Regions from separate parts of the Bacillus sp. ISL-39 genome, predicted to be linked through region 2. Evidence: riboswitches for the same ligand, from Rfam matches in the RefSeq annotation. Region 2 holds a riboswitch; each other region holds the start of a gene.

Region 1 (7,680 bases), on a different contig from region 2:
GCAGCCGCCAATCAGCCTGACTCCCTGGTCACGGAAGCTGCGGGCAGACTTGCCGAAGTACTCAGGATTGCCTTCGTAATGGAATTTACCATCTGTGTAGGCAGGCAGTCCGGCATTCGGATAGGCGGAAAGGAAGGCCTTTGATGGCAGCTCTATCTGCTCAAGACTGGAAATCATATGATGGGGACCAAGTCTGCAATTCAGACCCACAAGATCAGCGCCAAGATCCTCTAGTCTATTGAAAACTTCCTGAAGCGGGGTCTGGTCCTGCATGATTCCTATTTCCTGGAGGGATACCTGAGCAATGATTGGCAGGTCGGTCTCCTTCCGGGCTATCTCAAGAATGGTCTCGATTTCTTCCATATCATAAAATGTCTCTAATAAAAGTCCGTCTACGCCCTCAAGGAGTAAACAGTATAGCTGCTCCCTGAAGCTTCTTTTAATTTCCTCAATCGGGATGGCGGAAGGCCTGATTCCCCGGTTGCCGCCAATCGTGCCAAGTACATACGCATCAGTGCCTGCAGCCTGTCGGGCGAGCTTTACCGCCGCACTATTAATCTCTTTTACCTGATCCTCGAGCCCATATCTTTCAAGTTTTATATAATTGGCTGCGTATGTGTTCGTCTGGATTAAGTCGGCACCCGCATTTATATAGGCCTTATGAATCTGTATTACTTCTTCAGGATGGGAAATGTTCAACTCTTCAAAACAGATACCGGCTCCATAAGAGTGGAGGAGAGTGCCAATTGCTCCATCGGCAATTAATATTTCATTTTCCAGTCGTTTCAGGAAACTCATTAGACTTCCTCCTTTTGTGCTGCTAAAGTTCCTATGTAATCAAAAGCTTGCTCAAAGTCCGCAATCAAATCGCCGGCGTTTTCCAGCCCGACAGAGAGTCGAAGGAGGCCATCAGTGATTCCACGCCTTTCTCGTTCGTCCTGCGGCATGGCCGCATGTGACATTTTTGCAGGGTAGGAGAGGATGGATTCTACTGCTCCAAGGCTGACTGCAAAAACTGGAAGTTTCACTTGTTCTATAAATCTAGTTAAAACCTCCGCATCTTCCAGTTCAAATGAAAGAACCGCTCCTGGCCCATATGCCTGCTGGATCTGAAGGTCTGACTGCGGATGATTCGCAAGACCAGGGTAAAAGACATCCTTGATTAAAGGCTGCTTCTTTAAAAATCCAGCGATTTTCTTTGCGCTTTGCTGAGATTGGTTCATTCTGACTGACAAGGTTTTAATGCCTCTCATGACAAGCCACGCATCCTGAACCCCCAGGACTGCCCCGAACGAGTTCTGCAGGGAATAAAGCCTATTGGCCAGTTGTTCATCCTTAACTACCGCCAGACCCGCCACAGTATCACTGTGGCCGGAAAGAAACTTTGTGGCGCTGTGAAGGACAATATCAGCTCCAAGTTCAAGCGGACGCTGCAAGTATGGAGTCATGAAAGTATTATCAACAAATGTAAGTGCGCCGTGTTTCTTCGCTATTTCGCTGATCGCTTGAATATCTGTTACCTTCAACAGCGGATTAGAGGGAGTTTCAGCATAAAATAATGCAGTATTTGGCCTAATCGCTTGTTCTACCGCTTCAAGGTCTGTCATGTCCACAAAAGTATGCTCAATTCCAAAACGGTTCAAAACATTAGTAACCATTCGATATGTCCCGCCATAAACATCCTCGGTGATGACTACATGATCTCCCTGAGAAAGAAGCAAAAAGGCAGTTGAAATGGCAGCCATCCCGGAAGAAAAAGCAAAACCTCGTACACCGCCCTCTAGCTCGGCGATTATTTCCTCAAGTGCCTCTCTGGTTGGATTAAGGCTGCGGCTATAATCATATTTTCCGAACTTGTCTGCCGACGGCTGGTGGAAGGTTGAGGCATGCTGGATCGGTACGCTTACTCCACCGGTTGCAGGGTCGAATTTATGCTTGTTATGGAGCAGATGGGTTTCGAATGTATATCTGCTCATATCGCTTCTGCCTCCTGGCTTGCCTTTTGGAATGCGTCGTCTAAATCATTTATCAGATCGGCAACATTTTCGATTCCCACAGAGAATCGAAGCAGTCGGTCACAAACCCCGGTTTTTTCACGAATTTCAGCTGGGATATCAGCATGTGTCTGAGTCGCAGGGTAGGTAATGAAGCTTTCGACGCCACCAAGGCTTTCTGCAAAAGTAATGGTTGATAGACTTTTAAGAAACGGATTGACCATAGCAGGAGAGTGTACTCTGAAAGAAATCATTCCGCCTCTGCCTGGATACAAGACATCCTTCACTGCATGATGATTCTGCAAATAATCTACCAGTTCCCTGGCATTTTGCTCGTGGCGTTCCATCCTTAATGCCAGTGTTTTCATCCCGCGAATGAGCAGCCAGGAGTCGAAAGGACTTAACACCGCACCACCGCCATTATGATGAAGGAAGAGGGAATCACATATCTGCTGTCCCCTGGCAACGATGAGCCCTGCAAGGACATCATTGTGACCTCCAAGATATTTAGTTGCACTATGGATCACGATATCTGCACCTAAAGCCAATGGTTTTTGCAGCAGGGGGGTGTAGAAGGTATTATCCACAATCAGCAGAATACCGCTCTCTTTTGCGATATTTGCGATGGCTTCAATATCAGCCTGCTCCATCAGCGGATTTGTCGGCGTTTCTACAAAAAGAGCCTTTGTCCTATGATTGATTGCGGATTTGATTTCGTGTAGATCTGCCATGTCAGCATATGTACTATTTAACCCCCACTTTTTGAAACCCTGCTCAAGAAGACGGTAAGTTCCTCCGTATAAATCCTTAGAGACAATCCATTCATCCCCGTGTTCAAATAAGGACAGAACGGTCCAGATTGCTGCCATTCCGGAACTGCAGGCAAATCCCCGTTCACCTTCCTCAAGGTCTGCGATCGCTTTTTCAAGAATTTCACGAGTAGGGTTGCCAGTGCGGACATAATCATATCCGCTCGATTGGCCAATCCCTTCGTGGCGGTATGCCGTCGTTAAATAGATTGGTGGGTTGACCGCACCTGTTGATGATTCACTTCTGTTGCCAAGCTGCGCTAACTTCGTATCGATTTCTGCCAATGTATTCACTCCTAATGAAAGATAGTCAGATGGCAATTTTTGTTTTATGAAAAGACGAGATAATCGACTTAAAAGGGACTTGATCTACAATTTTGCAGGAAGTCGGTTACGAGAAGTCCCTAATAAAACAAAAAAGCCTTCTTAAGAAGAAGACTTTTACAGTTGATAGCCATTCTTCTTATCTGCCAAGTTTTTAAAACTTGCTGGAATTAGCACCTTTTCAACAAAAAATAGTTGAAGGTTGCTGAAGCTTCACAGGGCCAGACCCTCAGCTTCTCTGGATAAGATTTCATATTATTGAATTATTAAATTTCTCTAAATATTACAGCCATTATTGCAGGATGTCAATCATTTTATTAAAGCAGTGAAGTATATATGCAGAAGATTCCTATAGTGTCAGTTTAATTAAAGTATCCGTCATGGCATAGTGATTCTGTTTTGACAGCTTTTCAGTGTGTGTGGCCAAAGCTGTCAAGATTCTGCGGGTTTTGTGACAACTATTCTGGTTTCGAGGTCAAAGCTGCCAAAATTCCCTTTGTTTTGTGACAGTTTTTCATGATCCTAAGCCAAAGCTGCCAAGCTTCAGCAGACTCAATCCAGCTTACTCAAAACCATAATTCTATTCTTTCATTCAAACGAGAAAGCGCGGGAGCATCAGCATTGAAAAACTGGCTCACAAGAATAAATGAGCCAGTCTTACTAAATTTAAAGTTATTAATATATTCCTACAGCATCAAATGCTTTGTTGACAGCTTCAACTTCTGCCGAAGCTACACCATACAGGTCTTTTGCTGCTTGTACAGTTCCTGCCCGTGCCTGGCTGAAATTCGTGGAAGAAGTGAAATACACAGTGTTTGCACGGTAGAAGATCGCTCCCATTTTATCTGTTCCGACTCCCGGGACCGATACTCCATAATGTGAACCGCCTTCGCTCAGAAGGTAGGCAGCTTTATTGATGATTCCGCTGTTGATATGGACTCCGCCATTGTCGGATGTTCCAGTATAACGTTTCGAATAGTGATCCGGATCACCATATTTTGTAGGGTCACTCATTGAACGAAGGGCGTCACCAGCCGTATTTGGAGTGTAGATATCTTCGCCAATCTCGAAATCTGGGTTATTGTTGTCATGGAATTCAGCAAGTGTGCCGAAGATATCGGAAATCGCTTCATTCAATGCACCTGATTCATACTGGTAAACCAGGTCAGAACTGAAATCAGTCACAGCATGTGTCAGTTCATGCGCCACTACGTCAAGAGCACCGGAAAGCGGGATGAAGGTAGCGCCATCTCCATCACCATATACCATTTGCTGCCCATTCCAAAATGCATTGTTGTAGCTTCTGCCGTAATGGACTGTGGAATTCAGCGCTGCGCCATTGTTGTCATATGAATTCCGGCCAAAAGTGGTTTTATAGTAATCATAAGTGAGGCCTGCATAGTAGTGGGCATCTACTGCGGCTCCGTCATAAGCAGCGTTCAGGTTATTATCCGCATCGACCCAGAGGGAACCTGGCGTTCTCTGGCGGTTCTTGGCATCATAGGTGAACACACCATTTCCGCGAGTATTGTCCTGTAAGTAATAAGAGCCATTTGAAAGAAGCGTGTTCAACGACTTCGTGTCACCCAGCACTCCGACACCTGATCCAACCGTATCTGCTCCGTTTAAAGAAGGATTGTTTTTTCCAGCAGTATCAATGGCGTTGTATTTATTAATAATTTCACCTGTAACAGCGTTGATAAAGTACTGGTAATTGCCTGGTTCAGGGCTCAGGAAGTTCAACGTGACATGGTAAGCGTACACTGCTTGATCCTCACCAGGATAAACAACAAATTCAGCCGTTGGCGTTACTTCATATTCAGGCTTGTAGCCCAAATCACCTTCAGCCACGGCAATTGCATCTCTCTGGGATTTTTTGCTGGAGACTTTTAAAAGCTTGTCGCCCAGTCCCTTGCTGACAGTTCCGCTAAAAACCTTAAGAACACCGTTTTCGTCAACTCTGGCTGCCTGTGTTGCTCCCCAGACAGGAACTCCATTATAGACCTGCTGCAGTCGGACAATATCTCCGCCAAGCTTGTCTGCTTCCTGAGATTTAACAGCAAAACTATCATTTGTTCCCAGATTGTATTTTCCTTTCGAAGCTTTCAGGTACCCAAGGACAATATCCTTTGCTGCTTTCTCTGATGGATTTGTCAGCTTGCCAGCAACAAATTCAGGTACGCCATGGCTTTTCGTAAACTTGTTGGACGGTGAATCTGCTGATGGGGCGGCAAAGCCTGTGGCAGCAACCAATCCGCTGATTGCAAGGCTTGCTGTCAAACTTAGGGAAACGACTTTCTTCAAATAAATTCCTCCTAAAATCAAATTCTATCTAATAGGAATTAGTAGATTATCATATTTATACTTTAATAGTCTGAACATTTCAACAACTAAGTCTAAACTCGTCGAATCTGTAGGTTGGGAAATATTTTTGATAGAGGGATGAATGCTTGAATACAGGATTTTAAGAAAAGTAGTCAGAATTTATTGACTAATTAAGCAATATATTTTTATTATTAAGTTGTAATACCAACTCATAAAAAAGGAGGTTAATAAAAATGAATTCTTTATGGTTAGCCGTGATTGGGATGATTGTCTTTGCGATTGGCTATCGCTTCTATTCCAAGTGGGTAGCAGAAAAGATTTATCGTCTAGATCCTAACTACGTTACGCCGGCACACCAGTATTCGGATGGGGTGGATTTTGTCCCAACGAAGAAAATGATTCTATGGGGCCACCATTTTACCTCTGTAGCCGGAGCTGCACCGATTGTCGGGCCAGCAATCGCTGTATATTGGGGATGGCTTCCTGCATTCCTGTGGGTTACTTTGGGGACGGTCTTCGCGGCAGGTGTCCATGACTTCGGAACTCTTGTCCTTTCAGTCAGGAATAAGGGGCAGTCAGTAGGTACCATCACAAATAAGCTGATAGGCAAACGTGCGAAAATCATGTTCTTATTCATTATTTTAATCCTTGTTTTGATGGTCAACGCCGTTTTTGCATGGGTCATCGCGAACTTATTTGTCAGCTTCCCGGCAAGTGTCCTGTCCGTATTCCTGCAAATTCCGCTTGCAATCTGGATTGGCTATGCTGTTTATAAAAAGAAAAAAGGGATGCTTCTGCCTTCATTGGTCGCACTTGCTGTCATGTATGGTGCAGCAATCCTGGCCAGCCGTGTACCGGCCTTGCAGATTGATCTTGTGAAATATTTTGGTGGAGCGGATAACACCGTCATGTTCGGGCTGAGTGGTGTATCAATGGCATTCTTAGTCTGGATTATCGTGTTGATGGTATATGTGTACATTGCTTCAACACTGCCGGTCTGGAAGCTCCTTCAGCCTCGTGATTATATTAATTCACACCAGTTGGTTGTTGGTTTATTCATTTTATATGCTGGGTTAGTCTTCCTTCAGCCCGAGGTTACAGCTCCTGCGATGAATGCAGCGGCTACTGATGTTTCCTGGTTCCCGCTATTGTTCATCACAATAGCCTGCGGTGCGATTTCAGGGTTCCATGGACTGGTTTCTTCAGGTACATCCTCCAAGCAGCTGGAAAAAGAAACGGATGCCCGTTTTGTTGGATACCTTGGTGCGGTTGGGGAAGGTGTTCTTGCGCTGATCGCCATCATCGCGGTTGTCACCGTTTTTGCGACAAAAGCTGACTTTACCGCTGCGTATTCAAGCTTTGCGGCTGCAAGTTCAGGCGGTCTTGGCAACTTCATCAATGGTGCTGCCCAGCTTGCGACTGGCATTTGGATTCCGGCGGACATCGCTAGGACAATTGTTTCTATCATTGTTGTCAGCTTTGCCGCTACAACTTTGGATACTTCAGTAAGATTGATGCGTTATATCATTGCCGAAATCGGAAGCGAATACAATGTCCAGGCTTTGACTAAAACCCATGTAGCTACAACTGTCGCAGTTGTTTCCAGTGCAGCGCTTGTACTATTGCCGAAAGGCCCTAACGGATTCGGTTCTGGTGGATACCTGTTGTGGCCGCTGTTCGGAACAAGCAACCAGCTATTGGCAGGTGTAAGCCTTCTGCTCGTTTCCATCTGGCTGAAACGTCAGGGAAGGAATTACTTCGTTACCTTCATTCCAATGGTTTTCGTTTTCTTCATGACACTCTGGGCTATGATTCAGCAAGTCGTTTTCCAGTGGTCTGGATATGGGGGCGGCGAGCTGAATATGCTGCTCTTTGGTATCGGCGGACTGATTCTGATATTTGTCTTCTGGATTATTATCGAGGCAGTCGCAGCCTTCAGCAGGAATAATCCACCGCCATTAAGCAAGGAAATGTAATGAAATGGAGGCCGGGCGACCGGTCTCTATTGTCATTTTTAGAAAGAGAGGTAATCAAGATGGGTTTTTATGAACAATTTAAGCGTGCCATAGCTGTGTATGATGAGATTCTCAGGCAGCCGCACAGGACCGAAATAGCCCGTGAATTGAGAGATGAAGAAGACCTGTTTATGCTGCTTTGTTTTTCAGAAATGCTCGGCCTGCCCAACCCGGCATTTTACTATACGCTTGAACTCTACCCTGTCATCATCG
Region 2 (7,680 bases):
TCTCAAGGAAGATCGCATCCTTCTTCGGTGTAAGTCCTGCGTCGACTGCGATTCCATTATTGACTATGGATGCTGCCACATCAGGCAATACCCTCGGAGTCTGGCCGGCGACAAGCGTCACAAATTCAAGGTTCTTGGGATTTTCCACAATTTTATCAAGGGAGCCAATACCATCAAAGCCGTCCTCAAGCTTGATCAAACCAGCTTCCTGGAGTAACAGAAGTCCTCTTCCCATATTCGTAGCTTCATTTGCAAGGGCAATCTTTCCGCCTTCCGGAATATCTTTCACGTCTTTGTATTTATCTGAGTAAATACCCATTGGTGCGATCACAGTAGTAGCGATTGGTACAAGATTTAAATTATGTTCCTTGATAAACGCATCAAAATAGGAAACAGTCTGGAATGAGTTGGCATCCAATTCACCTTCGGCTAGGGCAAGGTTTGGCTGGACATAGTCTGAGAAAGTGACGATTTCGACATCAATTCCTTCTTTTTCCGCTTTTTTAGCGACAAAATCCCAGACCCTGTGATCCGTGCCGCTGACGCCAAGTTTCACTTTGACGGTTTCTTCGCTTTTCGCGGATGATGAAGAACTGGAGCATGCCGTGCCGAATACTGCGAGACTAAGTACAATCAATGCTAATAAAAGTTTTTTCATTTTGATTTCCTCCTGGTTATCTTCTTCTGATTTTTTTAGCTGATATATTTCCAAGGGATTGAAGTCCCTGAACCATTACAATCAAGATGCCAACGGTGATGAACATCGTCTGGGTATCAAAACGCTGGTAGCCATATGTAATCGCCAGGTCGCCCAGTCCGCCGCCGCCGATTGCCCCTGCCATTGCTGATGCACCGATCAATCCAACAGTCGCAATCGTAAAAGCGAGGATCAGCGAGCTCATCGCTTCGGGTAGAATGAATTTGAAGACAATCTGCCAGGGAGTGGCTCCCATTGATTCGGCTGCCTCAATCACGCCCGGATCCACTTCCAGCAGGGAATTCTCTACCAATCTGGCAATATACGGACCTGCATAGAAGACGAGCGGCACGACAGCCGCGGCTGTACCAATTGACGTGCCAACAATCAGCCGGGTCAGCGGTATGATTGCGACCAGCAGGATGATGAATGGCACAGAGCGGAAGACGTTGATAACGCTGTTGAGTACATTGAAGACAGGTGCGTTTTCAAGCAAATGGCCTTTCCTGGTGACCACAAGCGCGATTCCCAGCGGCACTCCGAGGACTGCCGAAAACAGAAGCGAGAACGCCACCATTTGCAGTGTTTCAATTAAAGCCTGAATAATTTGCTCTGAGTTAACTAGCATGTGCTGTCACTTCCTTTATGCTTACTTTTTGTTGATCGATAAAATTAAGAGCTCTCAAAATTTCTTTATCACTGCCCTGGAACTCGACAATCAGGTTTCCGAAAGGTATACCTTGAAGCTCTGTGATATTGCCGAAAAGAACATTGACATTGATATCGAATTTCTTTGATAGCTGGGAAAGAAGCGGCTGACCGGCTGAATCTCCGACAAAATTGATTCGGAATACCTTATTCAGTCCTGAGTGTCCTTCAATAATCCTGTGCACGGAATCAGGAATACTGTCATTCATGATGGTGCTGACGAAATTTCTTGCAGTTTCTGTTTTAGGTGATGAAAAAACACTGAAGACAGTGTCTTCTTCGATGATTCTTCCATCCTCGATGACAGCAACTCTGTCACAAATTTCACGGATGACGGACATTTCATGGGTAATGATTAAAATCGTTATGTTGTACTCCTTGTTGATTTTTTTCAAAAGCTGCAGGATCGAACTGGTTGTCTGCGGGTCAAGCGCAGATGTCGCTTCATCGCAAAGCAGGATTTTCGGCTGAGTTGCCAGAGCCCGGGCAATTCCGATTCGCTGCTTCTGGCCTCCCGATAGCTGGTCTGGATAATTGTCAGCTTTATCAGCCAGGCCGACAAAGTCGAGGAGCTGATAGACCCGCTCTTTAATTTTGGCTTTTGGAAGTTTTGCGAGAATGAGCGGCATCGCGACATTATCAAAAACAGTTTTCGAGTTTAACAGATTGAAATGCTGGAATACCATGCCGATATTCTTTTTTATCTCCCTGACTTCTTTTACTGAAAGGGAAGTCATGTCGCAGCCATCCACAATCACCCTGCCTGATGTGGGCCGTTCCAGTAAATTTACACAGCGGATCAGCGAGCTTTTTCCTGCACCGCTAAAACCAATGACTCCGAATATCTCTCCTTCTTTGATTTCCAGATCAATTCCATTCAGTGCCGCTACCTTGTTCCCGCGGCTTTCATACACTTTTTCCACTTGCTCAAATGTGATCATCAGTCTTCCTCCTTTGTGGATTATAAAAAAAGCCCTCTTCCTGGAAACAGGAAGAGGGCATGCCGCAACGATTGCTGGACAATATCTCTTCTTATCTCCCAAGCTCATGCTTGCTGGATTTGGCACAGTCCTCAATGTGAGTCCGCTGCCGAGGCTTCATAGGGCCAGTCCCTCCGCCTCTCTTGATAAGAAAGTATCGATATGGATTTGTAGGTGGGGATCTTTTGAAAAAGCTGTTTTCGTAAAGATTGTTGTTAAAATCCTAAAGCCGATTTTAACGTAATTAAGAATGTCATTTTGCTGTTCGGTATAAAGTTTGCCTGCTCTTTTCTCACAAAGAGTCAACTTTGGGAAGAAAAATAGGCAATTCAATCCTTTTTTGTAGTCAATAGCAACAAAGTTTGAGAAAAGAGCCTTTGAAAAACAAAAAGTCCCCTTCAGAAAGAAGAGGACATCAAGTGAAAAGTCGGCCTCTTCTTATCTGTCAAGCTCATGCTTGCTGGATTTGGCACAGTCCTCCAAAGGAGTCCGCTGCCGAGGTGTCATAGGGCCAGTCCCTCAACCTCTCTTGATAAGAAGTAACAATATTCGGTTTTAAATCTTGTTTACTACTCTAATGCTGCAAAGAGTGTGTGTCAATCATTTTCTTAGGAATTTTTTTTAAAATCCAAAAATGGGAAAATAGAAGCATTTAGAAATTAAGGGGAAGTTCATTGGGGAAAGAGTGCCAAAGCTATCTGAAATCCAGACAGGAATTCGGGCTAGGATTCTATTAAAGTCCGGTTCGTTTTAGACTGGAATTTTACGTCGTAGCAAGAGGCCGAAAAATGGCATATTATAAGTTGCTTTACTTTTATTATGGAGAAAGCTGTAGTAACAGGTGTCAGTCCAATCATTATCCTTGAAGTTGAAATTGTTCAGCGAAGGAAAATTATGTTCTTCGCAGGGAAAATTGATCAAGCCGAATACAGTGTTGCATTTTTGCCGTATTGTCACAACGAATGATTAGCCCGTATATGGGAAAAAGCAAGATTTATACGGAAGTGCTGAAAGGGAAGAATCATTTTGTTAATGCTATTAAGCAAACAAAATATAACGGAACGCTGTCAAAAAATAGTTGGCAGCCTACAGTTATATATTAATATTCACCCTTTTAAGTAACTAAAATAGTACTAAAGAAAGAATTTATAAATTTCAAAAAAATAAATTGCATTAATCCTACTGGTATGGTAGGATTTATTCCAACGCGAACCACTACCCAACACAAACCAATTCCGTTTAACGTTTTCTGCATTGAAAAGAAATCATTTTAAGCTGCACAAACAGCAAAGCATTCCTGGGTAGACAATAATTTAGGGAGGCGAAGCCGCTTGAAAACAGAGGAGACGGAAGAACTCTATAAAGTTCTGGAAAATATGCTGAAAACTTTAAAGTTCGGATCCATCACATTGGTTGTCCAGGATGGCAGGATAGTCCAAATTGAGAAAAATGAAAAGGTTCGTCTCCAATCAAATAAGAAACGCTGATAAGAAACGCTGACTAGAAAAACTAGAGGCGGTCTCCATCATTCTTGATGGGAGACTGCCTTTTTTTTATAAGAATGGGAGGATGGAGTTATGTCTGCTGCAGTAACTTATCAAAACTGGAAGGAAGTTTCCGGGGATTTTACTCATGATGATGAGACCAAAGGAGCCTTTTCTGTCCTGGATTGGGCGTACAGGACATACCCGGAGGAAGAGATTGTATATGCGTCCAGCTTCGGTGCAGAAGCGATTGTGTTAATCGATCTCATCCAGCAGATTAAGCCGGATGCACATATTGTCTTTTTGGATACCGGACTGCACTTTCCGGAGACCTATCAGGTCATTGACGAAATACAAGCCCGCTTTCCGTCTCTAAGGATTGAGAAAAAAGAACCTGAAATGAGTCTTGAAGAGCAGGGTGCGCAATATGGGTCAGCACTGTGGCTGAGAGATCCAAACGAGTGCTGTAATATCCGCAAGGTGATTCCGCTGCAGAAAACTCTGACAGCGAAAAAAGCGTGGATATCTGGACTGCGCAGGGAGCAATCTCCCACAAGAGCAAACACGGATTTTGTCAACAAGGATGAGAAATTCCGAAATATCAAAATCTGTCCATTGATTCATTGGAGCTGGGATGATGTCTGGAATTACATCCGCGAAAAGGGGCTGCCTTATAATGCCCTGCATGATCAACAATATCCAAGCATTGGCTGCCTTCCTTGTACAAAGCCTGTCACTGCTGATGGTGACTCACGAGCTGGCCGCTGGTCTGGAAGCGGCAAGACGGAATGCGGGCTGCATGCCCGCTAAAGGAGGCCTTTCCAATGCTTACTAACATTGCCATTCTTCTGGGTTTATTTTTTGCTATGAACATAGGGGGCAGCGGGGCGGCAGCTTCAATGGGGATTTCATACGGTTCAGGGGTCGTCAAAAAAGGATTGGGCTTGCTGCTGTGCAGTATCGCTGTCTTTCTTGGAGCCTGGCTTGGAGGAGGTGAAGTAGTCAAAACGATGGGCAGCGGGATTGTCCCGGAGAGCACATTCACCGTTCAAATTGCCTTGATTGTTGTCGCCTCAGCCGCTTTGTCCTTGTTTTTGGCAAACATTTTTGGCATTCCTCTTTCAACAAGTGAAGTGGCTGTCGGATCTGTGGTTGGTGCAGGACTTGTTTACCAATCCGTATTCGTTGGCAAACTTCTCTGGATCATGTCTTTTTGGCTCCTGACACCCATCATTGCCTTTGTTTTAGCGATTTTTGCTTCCAGTTTTTTAAAAAACAAACGCGTCAAAAACTGGGTGGAGTCGCGTAGGGCAATTCCAATTCTGTCAGTCATGGTGGTAGTAATGGGCCTGTTTGAAGCCTTTTCGGCAGGAATGAACAATGTGGCAAATGCAGTTGGCCCGCTGGTGGGCGCGGGCATTTTATCATCCGGGGACGGGATTTTCTGGGGCGGTTTGTTTGTAGCTTTTGGGGTTGTTCTTTTCGGACGGCGTGTCGTGGAGACAAACGGGAAGAAAATCACGAAGCTCAGGCTGGAAGAGGGATGCATTATTTCTGGCACAGGTGCAACGATTGTGGTCCTTGCATCATTACTCGGGATCCCAGTCCCGCTTACACAAATCACCACTTCTTCCATCATTGGAATTGGTTATGCCAAGGATGGCCTGAAGGTCTTAAAAAAGGATATTGTCGTCCGGATGCTCACGATTTGGATAGTCTCACCGGTCCTGTCAATGATCCTTACTTATACGCTCATTCAATTAATGATTGAACAAAATGTTTATCCGATCATCGCCATGGCAGGGGTTGCCATTTCCCTTTTTGGGGTGCTCTTCCTGATGAAGGGAAATAATTCGCAGCTAAAGGTACAACAGGAAACAGTAAAAATAAAGTGAAGAAAGGTTTGATTAACTTGTCATTTTTGCCAAAACCGCATGGGGGGAAGCTGGTTCAGGCTTTTGACCCATCCTATCAGCTGACACATATTAAAAAGGAACTTGAAATTGATGCTATTGCCTTAAGTGACCTGGAATTGATCGGTGTGGGGCTGTTCAGCCCGCTGACAGGGTTCCTTGGGAAGGACGATTACCAGTCTGTTGTTGACAGAATGCGCCTGTCAGATGGCACCGTCTGGTCGATTCCAGTGACACTTCCTGTTTCAAGGGAAACTGCAGACACTCTTGTTTCCGGAGAAGAAATCAAGCTGGTTTTTGACCAAGAGGTTTACGGTGTCATTAATGTCTCTGAATGGTTTGAGCCAGATCTGAACAGAGAGGCACTCGAGGTTTATAAGACACAGGAGCTCGCCCATCCGGGAGTGAAAAGGCTTTATGAAAGAGGGCCCGTCTATGTTGCAGGAAAAGTCACACTTGTAAGGAAGCCAGAAAAGGGCGTATTTGGAGATGTTTGGCTTGAGCCGAAGGAAACAAGGTCCTTGTTTGAAGAAAAGGGCTGGAGGACAGTCGTTGGATTTCAGACGAGAAATCCGATTCACCGGGCGCATGAATACATTCAGAAGGCGGCTCTGGAAACAGTCGATGGCCTTTTCGTCAATCCGCTTGTCGGCGAAACGAAGTCAGATGATATCCCTGCCGATATCCGGCTGAAAAGCTACAGGGTTTTACTGGAGAACTATTATCCTGATAACCGTGTGCACCTTGGTGTGTATCCAGCGGCAATGCGCTATGCAGGACCGAGAGAAGCAATTTTTCATGCCATCGCCCGCAAAAATTTCGGCTGCACACACTTCATCGTCGGACGTGACCATGCCGGCGTAGGGAATTACTACGGAACCTATGATGCTCAGCTTATTTTCAATGAATTCAAGGAAGAAGAGCTTGGCATAAAGCCTTTATTCTTTGAACATAGCTTTTACTGCAATAAATGCGAAGGGATGGCTTCTGATAAAACATGCCCTCACAGCAAGGAAGACCGCGTGATTCTTTCAGGCACGAAAGTCAGGGAATTGCTGCGCTCCGGGACATTGCCGCCATCTACTTTCAGCCGGAAAGAGGTAGTGGAAGTGCTGATTGAAGGGATGAAGGAGAAAAGCCATGTATAAGGAGGTTTCACAATGACGAAGGCAACAAATATTACATGGCACGAAGCAACCGTAACCAAACAAGACCGGCGTGCCAAAAACGGGCATGGAAGCTGTGTATTGTGGTTTACCGGGCTGTCCGGCTCCGGAAAATCTTCTATTGCCAATGCCGTTTCAGGTGAATTGTACCGCAGGGGTTTTACTGAATATGTCCTTGACGGTGATAATATCCGCCACGGTCTTAATCGTGACCTGGGCTTTACCGACCATGACCGGACTGAAAACATCAGGCGGATTGGCGAGGTTGCCAAATTGTTTGTTGATGGCGGTGCTATTGTGACTACGGCGTTTATTTCGCCGTTCCAGGCCGACCGCGGTCAGGTTCGCGCGCTGTTTGAAGAAGGAGAGTTTATTGAGGTTTTCGTCAGCTGTCCTCTGGAGGAATGTGAACGGCGTGATCCCAAGCAGCTTTATGCGAAAGCACGTCGAGGTGAGATAAGGGATTTCACAGGCATCAATTCCCCCTATGAAGAACCGGCAAATCCGGAAATCACGATTCGCTCTGACCTTCTGTCTGTGGATGAAGCCGTCACTGAAATACTTGGATACCTCCAATCGAGAAACATAATAAAGCTACAGCAGTAGAAAGGATGTGAAGCTATGGATGGCAAGGTTTACTTAGTAGGTGCAGGTCCCGGTGATCCCGATTTGATAACGGTAAAAGGATTGAGATGTCTGCAAAAAGCCGATGTCATCCTCTATGACCGGCTT
Region 3 (7,680 bases), on a different contig from region 2:
ACGACTGGGTGGAGAAAATGAAAGAACTGAAAAAAGAGCGCGGCGATACGTGGTAATGCGCCTCGTTTTAATTGTACATTTTAAACAAAGGGCCCTCAGATAGAGGGCCCTTTGTTTCGGCTTATACTTTGTCCAGCAAGAGTTTCTATTCTCTCACCACACCATGGTTAGTAATCATTAGTTTGATTTTCTTGTATTGTTGTGCACCGTCATAAACAGATTTGTTCACAACCATTTTTTCTCCGTTCAGTTTGATCCAGTATTGCCGTTCCTCTGCAAAATTCCCATAAATATTCCTGGTTGCTACACTGATCCCTTTATCTTCAACAATTCCCACTGCAGAATCCACCTTAAAATTTGAATAGAGATAATCCTCATACGCGAACGCCAGTAGAATAATGCAGAAGACCCAAATTACAAAATAGAGTATTTTTTTCATCTTTATCACCTAAAGGTAGTTTGCGATGAATTAGAAAGATATACTCTTGAAATTTTGATCGTATGTATATTTCCACAAGGTAAAATATGCTAAAATCACTAAGAGCCCACTGGGGAGGATGAGAAGTTTTATGCATGCTGAGCAATTAAAGTCAGAATTGACAAAATTAGATTTTCAAAAACCTGAAACAGCTAAGAGCAAGGATCTTAATCATCTTATTCAACAAATGGTTGAGCATATCGGTTCTACTGACCCCGTACTAAGGGATAAATTGATTTACACTTCATTTTATTATTTAACGAAAGATGATTATTTAAATCATCAACAAATGACATACTTAATCGAAACCTGTCTTGGCAAAAACCACTTATATAAAGGCATTGGTCTGACAGACGATGATTCGGTATTCACGAGAGCATTTTCTACCCTTGTGATTGCGCTTATTTTAGACAGGGACCGTGAAGAACGATTTCTTTCGCAAGAATTAGCCCTTAAAGCCATAGAGAGCAGCATTCTTTATTTAAAAGAAGAAGAAGATACTCGAAAATACGTCGAGGAAAAAGGCTGGGCCCATTCTATAGCGCACGGAGCTGACCTTTTGGCTGAGGCTGTTAAGCACCCATTATTTGACTTATCTTTAGCAAGCGAATGCCTTAATACAATCGGCGGTTGCATCCTAAAAGATACAGCTTATATCGATGAAGAAGATGAGCGTCTTATCTATGCGGTGTTTGCCCTATTAGAAAAGGGGATGAATGAACATCTATTAAAAGAGTGGATTGTGAATCTATCAAACAAAGTAGTGGATATTAAAAATACAGCTGGGTATACCCCTTACTTCTTCCGGATGAACACGAATGTAAATCAATTCATAAAATCGCTTTACTTCCGGCTGCTGTTTTTAAACACAGGGATGAATACAAGACAGGAGATTGAACGTATTTTAAAATCTCAAATCATAGTATAAAGAAATTTTCGGGGACTAAAAAGAACGCAAAGGTGCTTTGCGTCCTTTTCATACTTATAACATTTGTTTGGCCAATGAAATGGTGTCTTTCTTAATCTGCTCTTCGGATATATTCGGATTGTTGTAGCCAATATTATAATAGACCCCATCCTTTTCAAAAGAAAGGGTTCCGTTATAGTACCCTGCGACTTCTTCAGTTATTTGAACTTCATCCCCTAACGACTCGGCGTATTCCACTTTAAAGTTATGGATAGAAATCATAAGAATGATGTTATCTTCTTTGTTTTTTGAAACACTCATTAAATCGACTCTTAACTCTTTCCCATCGTGCTTGAAATCCTCAATGGTCATTTTCAGCGGCATACCGTCAAAAGGAAGTTCCTTAGGCGGGTATACTTCAAATGGCAATGCATCTAAGCCTACTTTCAAGGATGGTACATTATATAAGATCGGTATTCTTTTCAACTGTTCCTCGGTGGCATTCCCGGTTTGTTCCACTTTCTCGAGTTTACTAGTATCGAGCGCTCCATTTTGTTTTTGCTGGCAGCCGAAAAGCAATAGTATTAGGATTATAAGAATAAATGATAACTTTTTCATCTTTTCTCCCCCTTTACCTTTTAATACGGAAGAACGCTGGAAAAGTTTCAAAATTTACCCAAATACTCAAAAACTAACCAAACATTATTTCTTATTGTTCCAAACGTTTGCTCCAAAGCCCACCGCCAGGACACTGAAGATACTTCCAATCAAGATAGATTATCACATTTTACCTCAGAAAAAACAAAAAAAGCAGGGGAAATCCCTGCTTATCTTGTCACAGCCCCGTACTCGGCAGCCAGCTTTTCTCTTAAAAACTTTGCCAGCTCAAGCATGCCAAATTTTCCTGCCTTTGCCTCTGCATCGGGATTGTAATTCGTATTTGTATTGATATCGTAAGTGAAGATTTCCCCTGCCTCGTTTCTGATGAATTCAATTCCGGCAACATGAATATTATTTGATTCAAGTACTCTTTTATATTTTTCAATAATGGGATCATTAAAGCCTTCAATTACCTGGAATTTCGGCTTTTCTTCAACCTCTTCACCTACCGGGCAGAACAGGTCTCCAATCTGGCATGCATCAGCCGGGCATAATTCAAAACCTTCCGAAGTATCGACTTTCACTGCATAAGCAAACTGGCCGCCGACAAACTCGCATCTGGTAATATAGCCCTCCGGGGACTGGATATATTCCTGAATCAGTGTCACACCATCAACCGGTTCTTCAAAAGAAGGTCCGTCAACATATGCCTTCAGTGCTTCGATTGATTGAAACAGCTGGACCCCAAGACCTTTTCCTGCTCGATTATGCTTCGTGATAAATGCCTTCCCGTCAAATTCCTTCGCAGCATCCAATAGCTGTTTTTTCCCGACAGTCGCAATTGTCCTCGGAGTTTCTACTCCATGCTTGGCCAGCTCGAGGTATTGCTTGACCTTGCTTACTTCCAGTTCCAGCGCCCGGGATCCGTTGTATACCTTCCTGCCGTTGTTCTCCAGCCACGATAGAACCTGCGCTGTATATTCAGGGGCGAAGCGATGGCCTCTTGTGTGAGAGGAAGCGCTCATCCTGCTGTAAAAAATACCTTCTGGCGGTTCCTTCGATAAATCCAGCAGGCCTTCGTCCAGATGCCATTCCTCAAAAGGAATCCCCAGCTCCTCAAGCCTCTTTGTTAAATGAATGGTCCATTCACTATTTTCATGGATGATGTATACTTTGCTCATTATTTCTTCCTCCCCTTAGTTTAATGTAGATTATACAATCGCTTGCTTTCTTTTTGCCTCAACAAGCGGCATTACTTGTTTTGCGAAACGTTCCATTTCTTCGAGCTGCGGAGAGAATTGCAGTAATAGCAATCCTAAACCGGCATCTTCATACTGCAATATCCGCTCGGCGATTTGTTCTGGTGTCCCTACTAAATTTGGCCTCAGTCCACGGTTTGATACCGAGTAATCCTGAAGCTGAATTTGCTGTTCAAGCTGGGATTTGCTTGTAAAGTCCTTAAAGCCCGCATAGGCACTTGATTCTTTTACAGTCGTGATCCGTTCCAATTCTGCAAATGCTTCTTTTTCGGTATCGCGGCAAATGACATAGGCAGCCATTCCGAACTCTGACAGTCCTGGATTTGACGTAGCAGCTCTGCGGTCTTTCATATCGGTTATTTTCTGTTCAATTTCTTCTACTGTTCCGCCATGCATGACATAGGCATCGCATTTTTCAACAATAGTCTGTTTTCCCTTTGGACTTTCCCCGCCGGCATAAAGAATCGGATTTGGCCGCTGGACTGGTTTCGGGAACAGCTTCGTATCCTTCAGCTGATAAAACTTCCCTTCATAAGAGAAGCTATCTTCACTCCATAGTCCCTTGAGTACATCAATGAACTCCGTAGTCCGCTCATATCTTTCATCATGTTCGGTAAAGATCCCGCCGTACTGACGCGCTTCTTCCTCCCACCAGGCAGAAACGACATTGAGGGTAAATCGCCCGTTGCTGATTTGGTCTATGTTTGCCGCCATCTTTGCTGTGATTGCAGGATTGTGGAAACCCGGCCTAACAGCAGCCATGATCTCGATTTTTTCAGTCACAGAAGCCAAAGCAGCAGCTGTTGTCCAGGCTTCTAGGGAGTCATGCTCCGGGCCTTTGATATCATTAAGATACAATTCGGCGATCAAAGTAGTTGAGTAGCCCCACTCTTCTGCTGACTGAATCACCTGCTTTGCATAATCAAAGGTAGGCGGCATGTTTTCATCCTCTACATTCCTTAGCCATCCGCCAAATATCGGCAGCCAAAATCCATACTTCATCACAATCTCTCCTCTGCTCATTTAAACTCAACTTAACCAACCCGATAAGTTGGTTTTACAGGAAAAACATTAGAGACTTAAAATTAAGCCTCCTAAACACAAAAAGCTCCCTTCTTTAAGAAGAGAGCCATAGAATACTCTCTTCTCATCTTTCAGACAAAATTGTCCGCAGGAATTGGCACAGTATTCTTTCAGAACCTGTTGCCGAGGTTTCGCAGGGCCTTTCCCTCCACCTCTCTTGATAAGAAGACATCATGTATTAAATTTTAGTTTAATAAAGTGATAATATTCTAAATTCAAACAAAAGTCAATTCGTTTATCGAAATATTTTTATATTTCTATCGGAAATCCTGACAGAAATTTATTTACCCTCCGAGATGCCTCTATTAGTCTTTCTGGAGGCTGAACCATAGCGATCCTGACATACCCTTCGCCTTGTTTGCCAAAAGCATCACCAGGAACGACGGCAATCCCTTCTTCCTCAATTAGCTTGAAGGCAAAATCGCGGGATTTCCAGCCGGCAGGAATTTTAGCCCACACAAACATCGTTGCCGGAGAATTAGCCACTTCCCATCCGCTGTCCCGAAAACCAGATACCAAAGCATCCCGCCGTGCTTCATACTGCTTTAGCTGATCCTTCAGGAAAGAATAATCAGAAGTAAGTGCGGCAATCGCTGCTTTTTGGATTGGGTAAAAGATGCCGTAATCGATATGTGATTTAAAGGAAGCAAGAATATCGATGACCTGTGAATTTCCTGCTACATATCCAATACGGCAGCCTGCCATATTGAAAGTCTTTGAGAGTGAATTGAACTCTACTCCAACTTCCTTTGCACCAGGGACGGATAAGAAACTGATTTGCGGGTTATGATCGTAAATCAATTCAGAATAGGCGAAGTCATGTACGACTAGGATATTATGTACGTTGGCGAATTCGATCACCTGTTCAAAAAAGCTGGTGTCAGCAAGTGCAGTGACAGGATTTCCAGGATAGCTCAAGATCACCATTTTTGTTTTTTGTAAAATTTCAAGAGGAATCTCATTAAGCTGCGGCAGGAATTTATTCTCTTCCAGTAAAGGCATAGGATAAATAGTGCCGCCTGCGATGGTAACACTCGCTTCATAGATCGGGTAACCTGGATCTGGAACAAGTACATAATCACCAGGATCAATGATGGCTGTAGCAAGATGCGCAAGCCCATCCTGCGAGCCCATTAGCTGCAGGACTTCACTTCCAGCTTCCAGTTCAACCGAATAACGCTGATGGTAAAAGTATTTTACCGCCTCGTTAAATTCACTAATTCCCTTAAGCGTGTACCCATATTTCCCTGGATTCATCGAATATTTAGCAAGCTCCTCCATGACAAAAGAAGGCGGTCCAAAATCCGGGCTTCCAATACTCAGGTCGATCACATCTTTCCCGTTCATCAAGGCCGCCTGCTTACGGTCAACCACTTCCTGAAAAATACTGGATGTCATTTTTCTAATCTTTTCTGATCCGTAGATTTTCATGGACATTCCCCTTTACTGTTCATTCATTCATGATGTTTTCGTCGAGGTTGATTCATCTGAATTTTTAAAATATAAATTCGATTATAGCATTTTCGTTTGATCAGTTCTAGAAAAAAATAATATGAGCTGCTATCCACCTTAACTTGCAACTGATTAAGCTTTTATTGCGGATAATTCCAGTTGGTGGTGATTTTTAATGTCAGTTTGATTTTTTTTAACATTGATTGAAAGCCTTTTAATACCTGTTACCAACAATTTAATACCAGTTGGGATTTCGGGTAACCGGATAGGTTAGATTTGCGAATATCGATGTTAAAACACAAAAAGAGCTGCCCAGGGCAGCTCTCCACTATTCTCGTGTGATGATTTTGTCGATAATCCCATATTCGAGTGCTTCTTGGGCACTCATGAAATAATCCCTGTCTGTATCCTTTGCGATTTTTTCCACTGGCTGGCCTGTTCTCTCGGATATAATTTTGTTCACATGATCACGCAGCTTAAGGATTCTTTTGGCTGAGATCTCAATTTCCGTCGCCTGGCCCCTTGCACCGCCCAGCGGCTGATGAATCATGATTTCACTGTTTGGCAATGCAAATCGTTTCCCTTTTGTACCGGCAAGCAGCAGCATGGCTCCAAACGATGCGGCCATTCCGATACAGATTGTGCTGATATCGGGCTTGATGTATTCCATCGTATCAAAAATCGCGAAGCCTGCTGTGGTTGAACCTCCAGGACTATTAATATAGATGGAGATATCCTTTTCAGGATTATCTGCTTCAAGAAACAGAAGCTGAGCAATAACGCTGTTTGCCACCTGGTCATTGATTTCATCTCCAAGCATGATGATCCTGTCTTTTAAAAGCCTTGAATAAATATCGTATGAACGCTCTCCACGGTTGGATTGTTCTATGACATAAGGAATTGTACTCACTTTGGTCCTCCCTTTCCTGCTTACGCAGCCATTTTGAAAGTAGAGAGAGGTGAACGGGAGTGCAGAGACATTTCCGGTGAACAAGGAGCAAGTGCCGGAATCTCCTGGATATTTTCAAGCAGCACAGTCGGATCCTCAGACTGAAGAGATTCGCAAAGCAGGTCTGACAGCAGCTTTTCTTCCTCGTCATTCAGTTCCTGATCCACTTCACGCAGGCCGCCTTCCCTCTCAAGCCTTTTCCTTGCACGATGAAGTGCTGCTTTAACCGCCATTTCTGTTGAGTCCAGCAGTTCGGCAATTTCACGTGATTGAAAACGAAATGCTTCCTTCAGGATAAAAATCACTGCCTGCTTCGGCGTCAATTTGGACATGACCATCTCGACTGTATCCCTTACGCTCCCCTGAGTGAATGAGGCGAGATTTTCAGGTATGCCCGTTATCTCGCGGCTTTGCTTCCTGATTGTATCCACCCATTGGTGATAAGCTATTTTTTTCAGTAAGGCCGCGCTGATTTGAGACGGCTCATAATGGCGAATTGCCTTCACCGTTACTTCCTGGACAAGGTCATCGCCGTCCCAGCTGCTCTTGGTAAGAAAACGGCAATATCGCTGCAGACTTTTATAGTGGATCATGATTCCGGAATCCTCTGCTCTATTCAAACTCCTGAGTTTATTGATCGACATCCTGTTCACTCCTTTGAACCTCTCTGCCCCTTAAACGGCTGGAGGGAGAGAAAAGATACGGCCTTACAAAATAATTTTAATTCTTTTTTCAGTATATGCTGGTAAACAACTTAGCCAGCTTTTTCATACCGTTTATTTTTTTCTAAGTACTACTGCTAATGGTATTAAAGTGATTGCTATTAAAGTTGGTATTAGAGCCAGCAAATAAGTCTATATGGATTCATCCCTTTTCCGTCTTAGGTGAGAAAAAAACATCACACTTAGTTATGAAATAAATACGCATTAAAAATTGTTTTTATATTCTTATC
Region 4 (7,680 bases), on a different contig from region 2:
GATGACTTCTGTCCAGACGACAGCAATTCCGCTAATAATAGAAGGAAAAGATGTTGTCGGAGAGTCACCGACTGGTACTGGTAAAACTTTGGCGTACCTGCTTCCTGTTTTAAATAAAATCGATCCTAAAATGCAGAATACTCAGGCAGTCATCCTTGCTTCGTCGCAGGAGCTTGTTATGCAGATCCTGTCCGAAATCCAGAAATGGGGCGAAGGCAGCGGAATCAAATCGGCAAGCTTGATCGGCGGTGCGAACCTGAAGCGCCAGATTGACAAGCTGAAAAAGAGCCCGCACATCATTGTCGGAACTCCAGGACGGACGAATGAACTGATCAAGCAGAAGAAACTGAAAATGCATAAAGTCCATACAGTCGTCCTAGATGAAGGCGATCAGCTTCTGACCCCCGAGCATAATGAAACGGTAAAAAGCATTGTCAAGTCGACACTTGCTGATCAAAGACAGCTTCTGCTATTTTCAGCCACTCTTCCAGAGACTGTCGAAAAATCAATCAAGAGATTGGCGAAGGATCCAGAGATCATCAATGTCAAAAAGGACGAAACGATCGATGCTGCCAAAGTTGAGCATATTTATTTTCTCAGCGAGCAGCGTGACAAGATCAAAGTTCTTGAGAAGATTGCCCGCCTGGATGGAACGAAGTCACTTGTTTTTATTAAGGACATCGCGAACCTGACTATCGCTGCTGAAAAACTGAAGTTTAAGGACATTCATGTCGGCCAGCTGCACAGTGATTTGGACAAGCAGGACCGTCAGCGTTATTTGAATAAGTTCCGGGACGGTAACAGAGAAATGCTGCTAGTCACCGAAGTTGCAGCGCGTGGTTTGGATATTAAAGGTGTCACTCACGTTGTCCACTATGATTTCCCGAGAGAGCAGGACCAATACATCCACCGCTCCGGACGCACAGGCCGATTTGGCGCGGAGGGAACCGTAATCTCGATCGTTAATGAACGGGAAGAACGCGATTTGAAAAGGTTCTGCAAGGCACTTAATATTACGCCGGTGCAAAAAGAATTTTACGGCGGTAAAATTGTCGACCCAGAATAATGAGTTACGAAGCTATAGGATCTACTTCTATAGCTTCTTTACTGCAAACAAAGGTTTTTTTGAAAAAGAGTCAGAATATATATTCCGTAGATTATTTTTGAAGGCAATGAAAAAGCGGTTGTAATCACCAGCCGAATTCACATAGCCTTTTTGAAAGGAAATGTTGAACGTGAAAAATCCACATTTGAATACATTGATGGCAGAGTGGCTGCTGGAAGCGACGATTGATGAGATGCAGGAGAAAATGGAGAAGGGCGAGCTGTCTTCCCATGATCTTGTTCTGATGTATCAGGCCCGAATCGCGGCTTTTGATGAAACAACCAAATCAGTGCTTGAGGTGAATCCGGATGCATTACAGATTGCGGCTTCACTGGATGCTGAACGAAAACAGAAAGGTCCCAGAGGCCCTTTGCACGGTATTCCGGTCCTTGTAAAAGATAATATCGATACAAACGATAAAATGCATACTAGTGCTGGATCGCTGGCATTAAAGGACTCCTTTGCGCAGAAAGATTCCTTTGTCGCTGCAAAGCTAAGGGAAGCAGGCGCCGTCATTCTTGGCAAGACGAATATGACAGAGTGGGCAAACTTCATGGCGAATGGCATGAAGAGCGGATACAGCTCCCGCGGTGGCCAGGTGCTGAATCCGTACGGTCCAGGGAAGTTTGATGTCGGCGGCTCGAGTGCTGGTTCCGGCGCCGCAATTGCCGCTAATTTGGCTGCGGTTGCGGTTGGAACAGAAACAGATGGCTCGATTTTAAATCCTTCTTCCAAAAATTCATTGGTGGGCATCAAGCCGACAGTCGGACTTGTCAGCCGCAGCGGCATCATCCCGATTGCCCACACTCAGGATACAGCTGGCCCGATGGCGAGAACTGTAAAGGACGCGGTTTACCTTTTGGAAGCGATTGTCGGCCAGGATCCGCAAGACCCGGCAACGATGGTCAGCTTTCCGGAATTCAGTCACGGCTCTCTTTTCGATGAACATGCATTAAAAGGAGCCAAAATCGCTGTTGTCAGGGAAGAGTATATTGGCAAGTGGACCCAGGAGCAGGAGCATATTTTTCAAAAAGCGGTTGAAAAACTGGAAGAGCTTGGCGCAGAGATCGTTGAAGCAGAAATCCCGGCGGCGAAAGCAACCTGGGGGTACAAAGTTTTGAGCTATGAATTCAAAGCGGATTTGAATGCTTATCTGAACGGTCTGGCACCGAATGTTCCAGTCAGGACGCTTGCTGACGTGATTGCTTTCAATTATGAGCATGGCGAGAAAATGCTGAAATACGGGCAGGAAGTGCTGCTCGAATCGGATGCGACAAGCGGGACACTGACCGAGGCTGAGTACCTCGAAGAGCTCGAATACAATCTTTATATGGCAAGGGAGCAGGGAATTGACTATGCATTGAAAGAATATGGAGCGGATGCGGTGCTGTTCCCGATGGATGGCTCAACAATCGGCTCAAAAGCAGGGTACCCATCCGTTACGGTCCCGACTGCTTTTACTGAAGATGGAGAGCCAGTCGGCATCACCTTCACAGGTACCGCCTTCAGCGAACCATTTCTGATCAGGCTTGCCTATGCATACGAGCAGGCAACTAAGGTGCGCCAGGTGCCTGAACTTAGAATAAACGCCGGAGAAAAAATCCATACTACTTCATGAATCCATCAAAAGGAGCGAGGTAGAATGGGTAGACAAAAGCTTGGCAACGGAAACGCCCAGCGCAACAACAACAAGAAGAAGGGCAACAATACACCCGAAGAACTAGTCGAATTCACAACAGGCCAGAAAGAAAAGAAATTCAACAATCCGATTGATTGACAGCAAAGTGCCCCGGCGATTGTTCGCCAGGGCACTTTTTAAAAATTGTCCTCATTCACAAGGCTGATGCCGCCTTATTAATGTCCGCTGCTCCTATCAAAGTTGCTTCCTGAAACGTCGGCGACATTTTCAATGGCGACAAGCGCATTTGGATCGATTTCGTTGACAACTGAGCGCAGTGTGGACAATTCGATCCGGCTGACGATGGTGTAGATGATTTTCTTTGGTTCACTTGAAAAAACACCCTGGCCCTGGATGTAGGTCATGCCCCGGCCTAATTGTTTTAGCAATGCTTCGGCGATTTCTTCAGGAACATCGGAAATGATTGTGACGGATTTTAGCTCCTCCATCCCTTCGACGACGACGTCGATCATCTTGAAGGCAATGAAATAGGTGATGATGGAGTACATGGCCGTTTCCCAGCTGAACACTAGCAGGGCGGCTAAAATGAAGATGAATAAGTTCATGACCATGACAATCTGACCGACAGAGACGGTGCGCTTTTTGCTGACAAGGATGGCGATGATTTCGGTTCCATCCAGTGCGCCGCCTGCCCGGATGACCAGACCAACCCCTGTGCCAAGGATTACCGCTCCGATGATCGTTGCTAAAAATAAATCATCCGTCACAGGTTCAAAATGGTGTAAATAAGCAGTCGCGCCGGATAAAATAATGACTCCATATAAGGTGCGGAACGTAAATTTCAATCCCATTCTCCGATATCCGATATATAGGAAAGGAAGGTTAAACACTAACAGGAATATACTCATCGAGATGTTCGTCAGTTCCGCTGCGATGATTGACAGCCCGATGACCCCTCCGTCAAGGATCGCGTTAGGAACAAGGAACAGATCGAGCCCGAATGCCGCGATAACCGCGCCGATTGTGATCGTCACAAGCTGTGTGACCTCTTTGATTATTCTTTTTTTCTTCGTTGTTGCCACTAAAGATCAAACCCTTTTCTATTAAGAATGTTTTCGCATTGATTGTTGCTTTTCGTTATTAATCTATCAACCGCATATTGGCTAGCTTCAAGGGGCCCTTTTCTAGCAGCTCCTTAACTGAAAATGCATAAGAAAACGTAAATATTCATAACCTGATTTTTACGTTTGACTATGAAAGCAACAAAGTTTACGAAAAGAGACTCTATAAAAACTCTACTATTAATTAGTAATGTATGTACTATACTTATTGTATCAAACATTAAAGCTAGCTGGTATTTTTTCATTATATATCCATGATTAGTAAAACCGGTAAATGGGGTAATGAGAAGGGGGAAGTTATTTGAAATTACGGAGGGGCTTTTTTTGGCTAACAATACTCAAGCTAAACATAAATCAAATAATCAGTCAGATTCAAAAAATAAGAAGAATCATCAGACTGGTAAAAATAAGAGAAAGTCATATATGAGAACTAACCCTAAGCCGCAGGAGAATGAGGAAAACAGACTGAAGCGGGCTGATGAAAGAAATCAAAAGCATGATGGCAATAAAGGAAGCGAAAATGGGAAGCCATCACATCAATCAAAAAAAGAAAAGGGCAACTCTTCTTCAAATCATTCAAAAAACGATAAAAGCAGGTCTTCCACCCAACAGGCCGGCAATGGCAATGGAAAGGCATCTTCCAATCAATCCAAGAATGGTAAAGAAAATGGCAAACCAGCCTCAAAACAATCGATAAACGGCAATGGTAATAAGGGTGGGAATGAAGGCGGCAAGAATTCATCAAACAAAAATCCTGATTCAGGAGCGAAAACTTCAGAAGATCAAGAAGTAAAGCATAAAGAGCAATCCGGCAAGTTCGAGACGGCCTTTAACAGGATTCACAAAGCGCTGAAGGAAATGGTAAAGGGAACGGACAGCGATGCGTTCGTGGAACTGCTGTACTCTGGGTATAAAAATCATTCATTGGTTCGTAAATATAAAAGTGAACTGCATCAGTTTGCGAAGCTCCGCAATGCGATTGTCCATGAGCGGGTGAACGCAGATTATTATATTGCCGAGCCGCATATCGAGGTGGTCGAACGGATTGAGGAGATCGCAAGGGAGTTTGAGAAGCCGCAGACGGCACTATCAATCGCGACCAGCCCGGTGTTTTACTATTACGAGGATGCCTATCTTAAAGATGTTCTAAAGGTGATCAATAAGTTTGATTTTACACGATTCCCTGTCTACGACAAGGATGATAAGTATGTTGCCTTGCTGACTTCAACGGAAATCATCCAGTGGCTGGCGAAGCATTTTTCCGACAGTGTGGTCCATTTCGAGGATGTCCGTGTAAAAGAGCTTTTGACGAAGGGGAAAAATTACTTTGTGACCTTTGTGGATGAGGCTGCATCACTTTATCATATTGAAGAATTATTCGAGCGATACCATACAAGAGGCAAGAAACTGCAGGCAGTCATCATTACGGAAACGGGAGACCGCCACGGGAAGCCAATTGGAGTGATAACGCCGTGGGACTTGCTTGACAGCGATCCGGAAGATTGAGCAGCCAATCTTCCAGCTGTCTCCAGCGTGAATCCAGTGTTTTCAGTGTGTGAACTGTCATTGACGATAAACCAGGGATGCTGATATACTTCAGCTATCTAAACTATTTTTAAAACCGAAATAACTCTTATCAAGAGCGGCGGAGGGACAGGCCCTGTGAAGCCCGGCAACCATCGTTTAAAATGAAAGGTGCTAATTCCTGAAGATTGCAGTCTGAAGATAAGTGAGGCTGACTGTAACCTCTCCTTATTTGGAGAGGTTTTTTATGATTATTTTTTCCATACTACAAATTCTAAAAGCAGGTGACCAAATGGCGAAAAAATTTGAAACGGAAGTACTTCATTCCATACATAAGAAGCAAACAGGAATTAAGAGCAAGGCGACACCGATTTATCAGACATCAGCATTTACCTTTAATGACCTTGATGAGCTTGAGGGCTTTTATCAGGGAGAGGGAAATTATTTATATTCAAGAGTTGGAAATCCGAATACGGATGAACTTGGTCAATCCTTAGCGGCACTTGAACTTGCGGAAGACGGGGCAGCAGCTTCCTCTGGTTTGGCTGCGATTTTAGCTGGTGTCCTGGCAGTGGTGAAGAATGGCGATCATATTGTTGCGGCTGATGATGTTTACGGCGGCAGTTTTCATATGCTGAAAGCTGAATTGGAGCGCTTTGGAATCGAAACAACGTTTGTCTCGTTTGCAGACCTAGAAAATGTAGAGCAGGCCATCAAATCCAATACGAAACTTCTTTACACAGAGTCCATCACAAATCCGCTCCTCCGTGTTGAAAAATTGGAGGACGTCATTGCGCTGGCTAAGAAAAGAAATCTTACTGTATTAGTTGATAATACGTTCGCTACACCGCTTTATGTCCGCCCGTTATTGCTAGGAGCCGATCTTGTCGTCCACAGTGCCACGAAATACATCGGAGGCCACAGTGATGTTACCTCTGGTGTTATCGTTGGCAAGAAGGTATTGATAGCAGAAGCGCGCGCAAGAATCGTGAATCTTGGTGCGAACCTCAGCCCGTTTGAAGCGTGGCTGACTTGCAGAGGGTTGAAGACCCTTGCTTTAAGAATGAAAGCTCAATCGGAAAATGCCAGGTTGCTGGCTGACAGTCTGAAGGAACATCAGAATGTTTCAAAGGTATATTATCCATTTTCAGAAGGTGAAAAAGGTTTTGGTGCCATCGTAACAATTGAACTGGCAGAACACGTGGATACAGACAGGTTTTTGAAATCGCTTGGTTGGATAAAGATTGTGCCTACACTTGCGGGAGTTGAAACGACTGTCTCCCATCCGCTGAAAACCTCCCATCGCGCGCTGCCTCCAAAGGCTCAGGCAGAGCTTGGCATTACGTATCGACTAGTCAGGATTTCAGTGGGAATCGAGAATAGCCAGGATATAATCGAGCAATTTGAAGCTGCACTGACTGAGGCTGGAAATTAAAAAATTTCGGGTTGCTTCGAATTTAACTAAAAAAGTCTCTTTGGTTTATCATATCAGCAGTTAATCGTTCGACATAAGGTTTACGCCTCCTGTGTGTGGGTATTTTTATAGGGACTACTCGTCTAAAGGAGGCTTTTAATATGTTTGAACATGAAAAACATCTTGTTGGAGTATATGATAACGAGCAAGACGCAATCCAGGCTGTTGAGGACCTGAAAAGACAGGGATACTCAACCGATGACATTTCTGTAATCAGTAAAAACGAAGATGAGGTTCACGATGTAAACGAAGCTACCGGTACAAAGACTGAGGAAGGTCTTGCTGCAGGAGCGGCAACAGGCGGCGTATTAGGCGGCCTTACTGGATTATTGGCAGGCATCGGCGCACTTGCGATCCCTGGAATCGGTCCAATCGTAGCTGCGGGCCCAATCGCTGCGACACTTACTGGCGCTGCAGTAGGCGCAGGTGCAGGCGGTTTGGCTGGAGCACTGATCGGAATGGGTATTCCGGAAGATGAAGCAGAACGCTACGAAGGCTATGTAAAAGAAGGTAAGATTCTCGTTGTTGTCGAGCGCGACGAAAACAGAGTTGGCCTGAATGATCGTACTACAGCGATTGATGGCACTAGGACTGGAAACCCAGTTGATGCACCGCTGACTTCGGACAACCCTGCCAACACTCGTTTTGATAACACACGCGACTTTTAATAACCATGCCATATAAAAAGGCTGCCAGATCATTCTGGCAGCCTTTTGGCATCCTACGACTTACTCTTTCTCTCCGTATCCAATAAATCGATCCGACTGGCGTCATCGTAATTGAAAGCGGATGTGATGAAGAACATCAACATGCCGCC

The links. A riboswitch is a leader RNA that binds a small molecule or an ion and turns the genes downstream of it on or off. The one in region 2 is predicted to bind S-adenosylmethionine.
Region 1: it holds a riboswitch for S-adenosylmethionine, as region 2 does, so the genes downstream of both, J7E37_RS08055 (methionine biosynthesis PLP-dependent protein) here and J7E37_RS18720 (methionine ABC transporter ATP-binding protein) in region 2, are expected to answer to the same signal.
Region 3: it holds a riboswitch for S-adenosylmethionine, as region 2 does, so the genes downstream of both, J7E37_RS02775 (LLM class flavin-dependent oxidoreductase) here and J7E37_RS18720 (methionine ABC transporter ATP-binding protein) in region 2, are expected to answer to the same signal.
Region 4: it holds a riboswitch for S-adenosylmethionine, as region 2 does, so the genes downstream of both, J7E37_RS07375 (trans-sulfuration enzyme family protein) here and J7E37_RS18720 (methionine ABC transporter ATP-binding protein) in region 2, are expected to answer to the same signal.

What each region holds. Positions count from the first base shown of each region.
Region 1 is NZ_JAGGQM010000007.1:30,374-38,053, forward strand. It holds gene J7E37_RS08045 (bifunctional homocysteine S-methyltransferase/methylenetetrahydrofolate reductase) at 1-798, opposite strand, end outside; gene metC (cystathionine beta-lyase) at 798-1,976, opposite strand; gene J7E37_RS08055 (methionine biosynthesis PLP-dependent protein) at 1,973-3,088, opposite strand; SAM riboswitch class I at 3,264-3,376, opposite strand; gene J7E37_RS08060 (M4 family metallopeptidase) at 3,803-5,389, opposite strand; gene J7E37_RS08065 (carbon starvation CstA family protein) at 5,686-7,428, shown strand; gene J7E37_RS08070 (cory-CC-star protein) at 7,488-7,680, shown strand, end outside.
Region 2 is NZ_JAGGQM010000027.1:55,615-63,294, forward strand. It holds gene J7E37_RS18710 (MetQ/NlpA family ABC transporter substrate-binding protein) at 1-658, opposite strand, end outside; gene J7E37_RS18715 (methionine ABC transporter permease) at 675-1,325, opposite strand; gene J7E37_RS18720 (methionine ABC transporter ATP-binding protein) at 1,315-2,346, opposite strand; SAM riboswitch class I at 2,435-2,538, opposite strand; SAM riboswitch class I at 2,821-2,924, opposite strand; gene J7E37_RS18725 (YezD family protein) at 3,762-3,872, shown strand; gene J7E37_RS18730 (phosphoadenylyl-sulfate reductase) at 3,963-4,679, shown strand; gene J7E37_RS18735 (sulfate permease) at 4,694-5,764, shown strand; gene sat (sulfate adenylyltransferase) at 5,782-6,930, shown strand; gene cysC (adenylyl-sulfate kinase) at 6,943-7,554, shown strand; gene cobA (uroporphyrinogen-III C-methyltransferase) at 7,570-7,680, shown strand, end outside.
Region 3 is NZ_JAGGQM010000002.1:218,359-226,038, forward strand. It holds gene J7E37_RS02750 (VWA domain-containing protein) at 1-56, shown strand, start outside; gene J7E37_RS02755 (hypothetical protein) at 146-337, opposite strand; gene J7E37_RS02760 (DUF2785 domain-containing protein) at 570-1,406, shown strand; gene J7E37_RS02765 (hypothetical protein) at 1,461-2,003, opposite strand; gene J7E37_RS02770 (ATP-grasp domain-containing protein) at 2,213-3,166, opposite strand; gene J7E37_RS02775 (LLM class flavin-dependent oxidoreductase) at 3,197-4,246, opposite strand; SAM riboswitch class I at 4,389-4,494, opposite strand; gene J7E37_RS02780 (LL-diaminopimelate aminotransferase) at 4,577-5,758, opposite strand; gene clpP (ATP-dependent Clp endopeptidase proteolytic subunit ClpP) at 6,108-6,689, opposite strand; gene J7E37_RS02790 (sigma-70 family RNA polymerase sigma factor) at 6,710-7,372, opposite strand.
Region 4 is NZ_JAGGQM010000005.1:264,928-272,607, reverse strand. It holds gene J7E37_RS07395 (DEAD/DEAH box helicase) at 1-1,066, shown strand, start outside; gene J7E37_RS07390 (amidase family protein) at 1,236-2,723, shown strand; gene J7E37_RS22225 (hypothetical protein) at 2,748-2,882, shown strand; gene J7E37_RS07385 (YitT family protein) at 2,960-3,826, opposite strand; gene J7E37_RS22025 (CBS domain-containing protein) at 4,190-5,371, shown strand; SAM riboswitch class I at 5,496-5,597, shown strand; gene J7E37_RS07375 (trans-sulfuration enzyme family protein) at 5,682-6,824, shown strand; gene J7E37_RS07370 (YflT domain-containing protein) at 6,965-7,531, shown strand.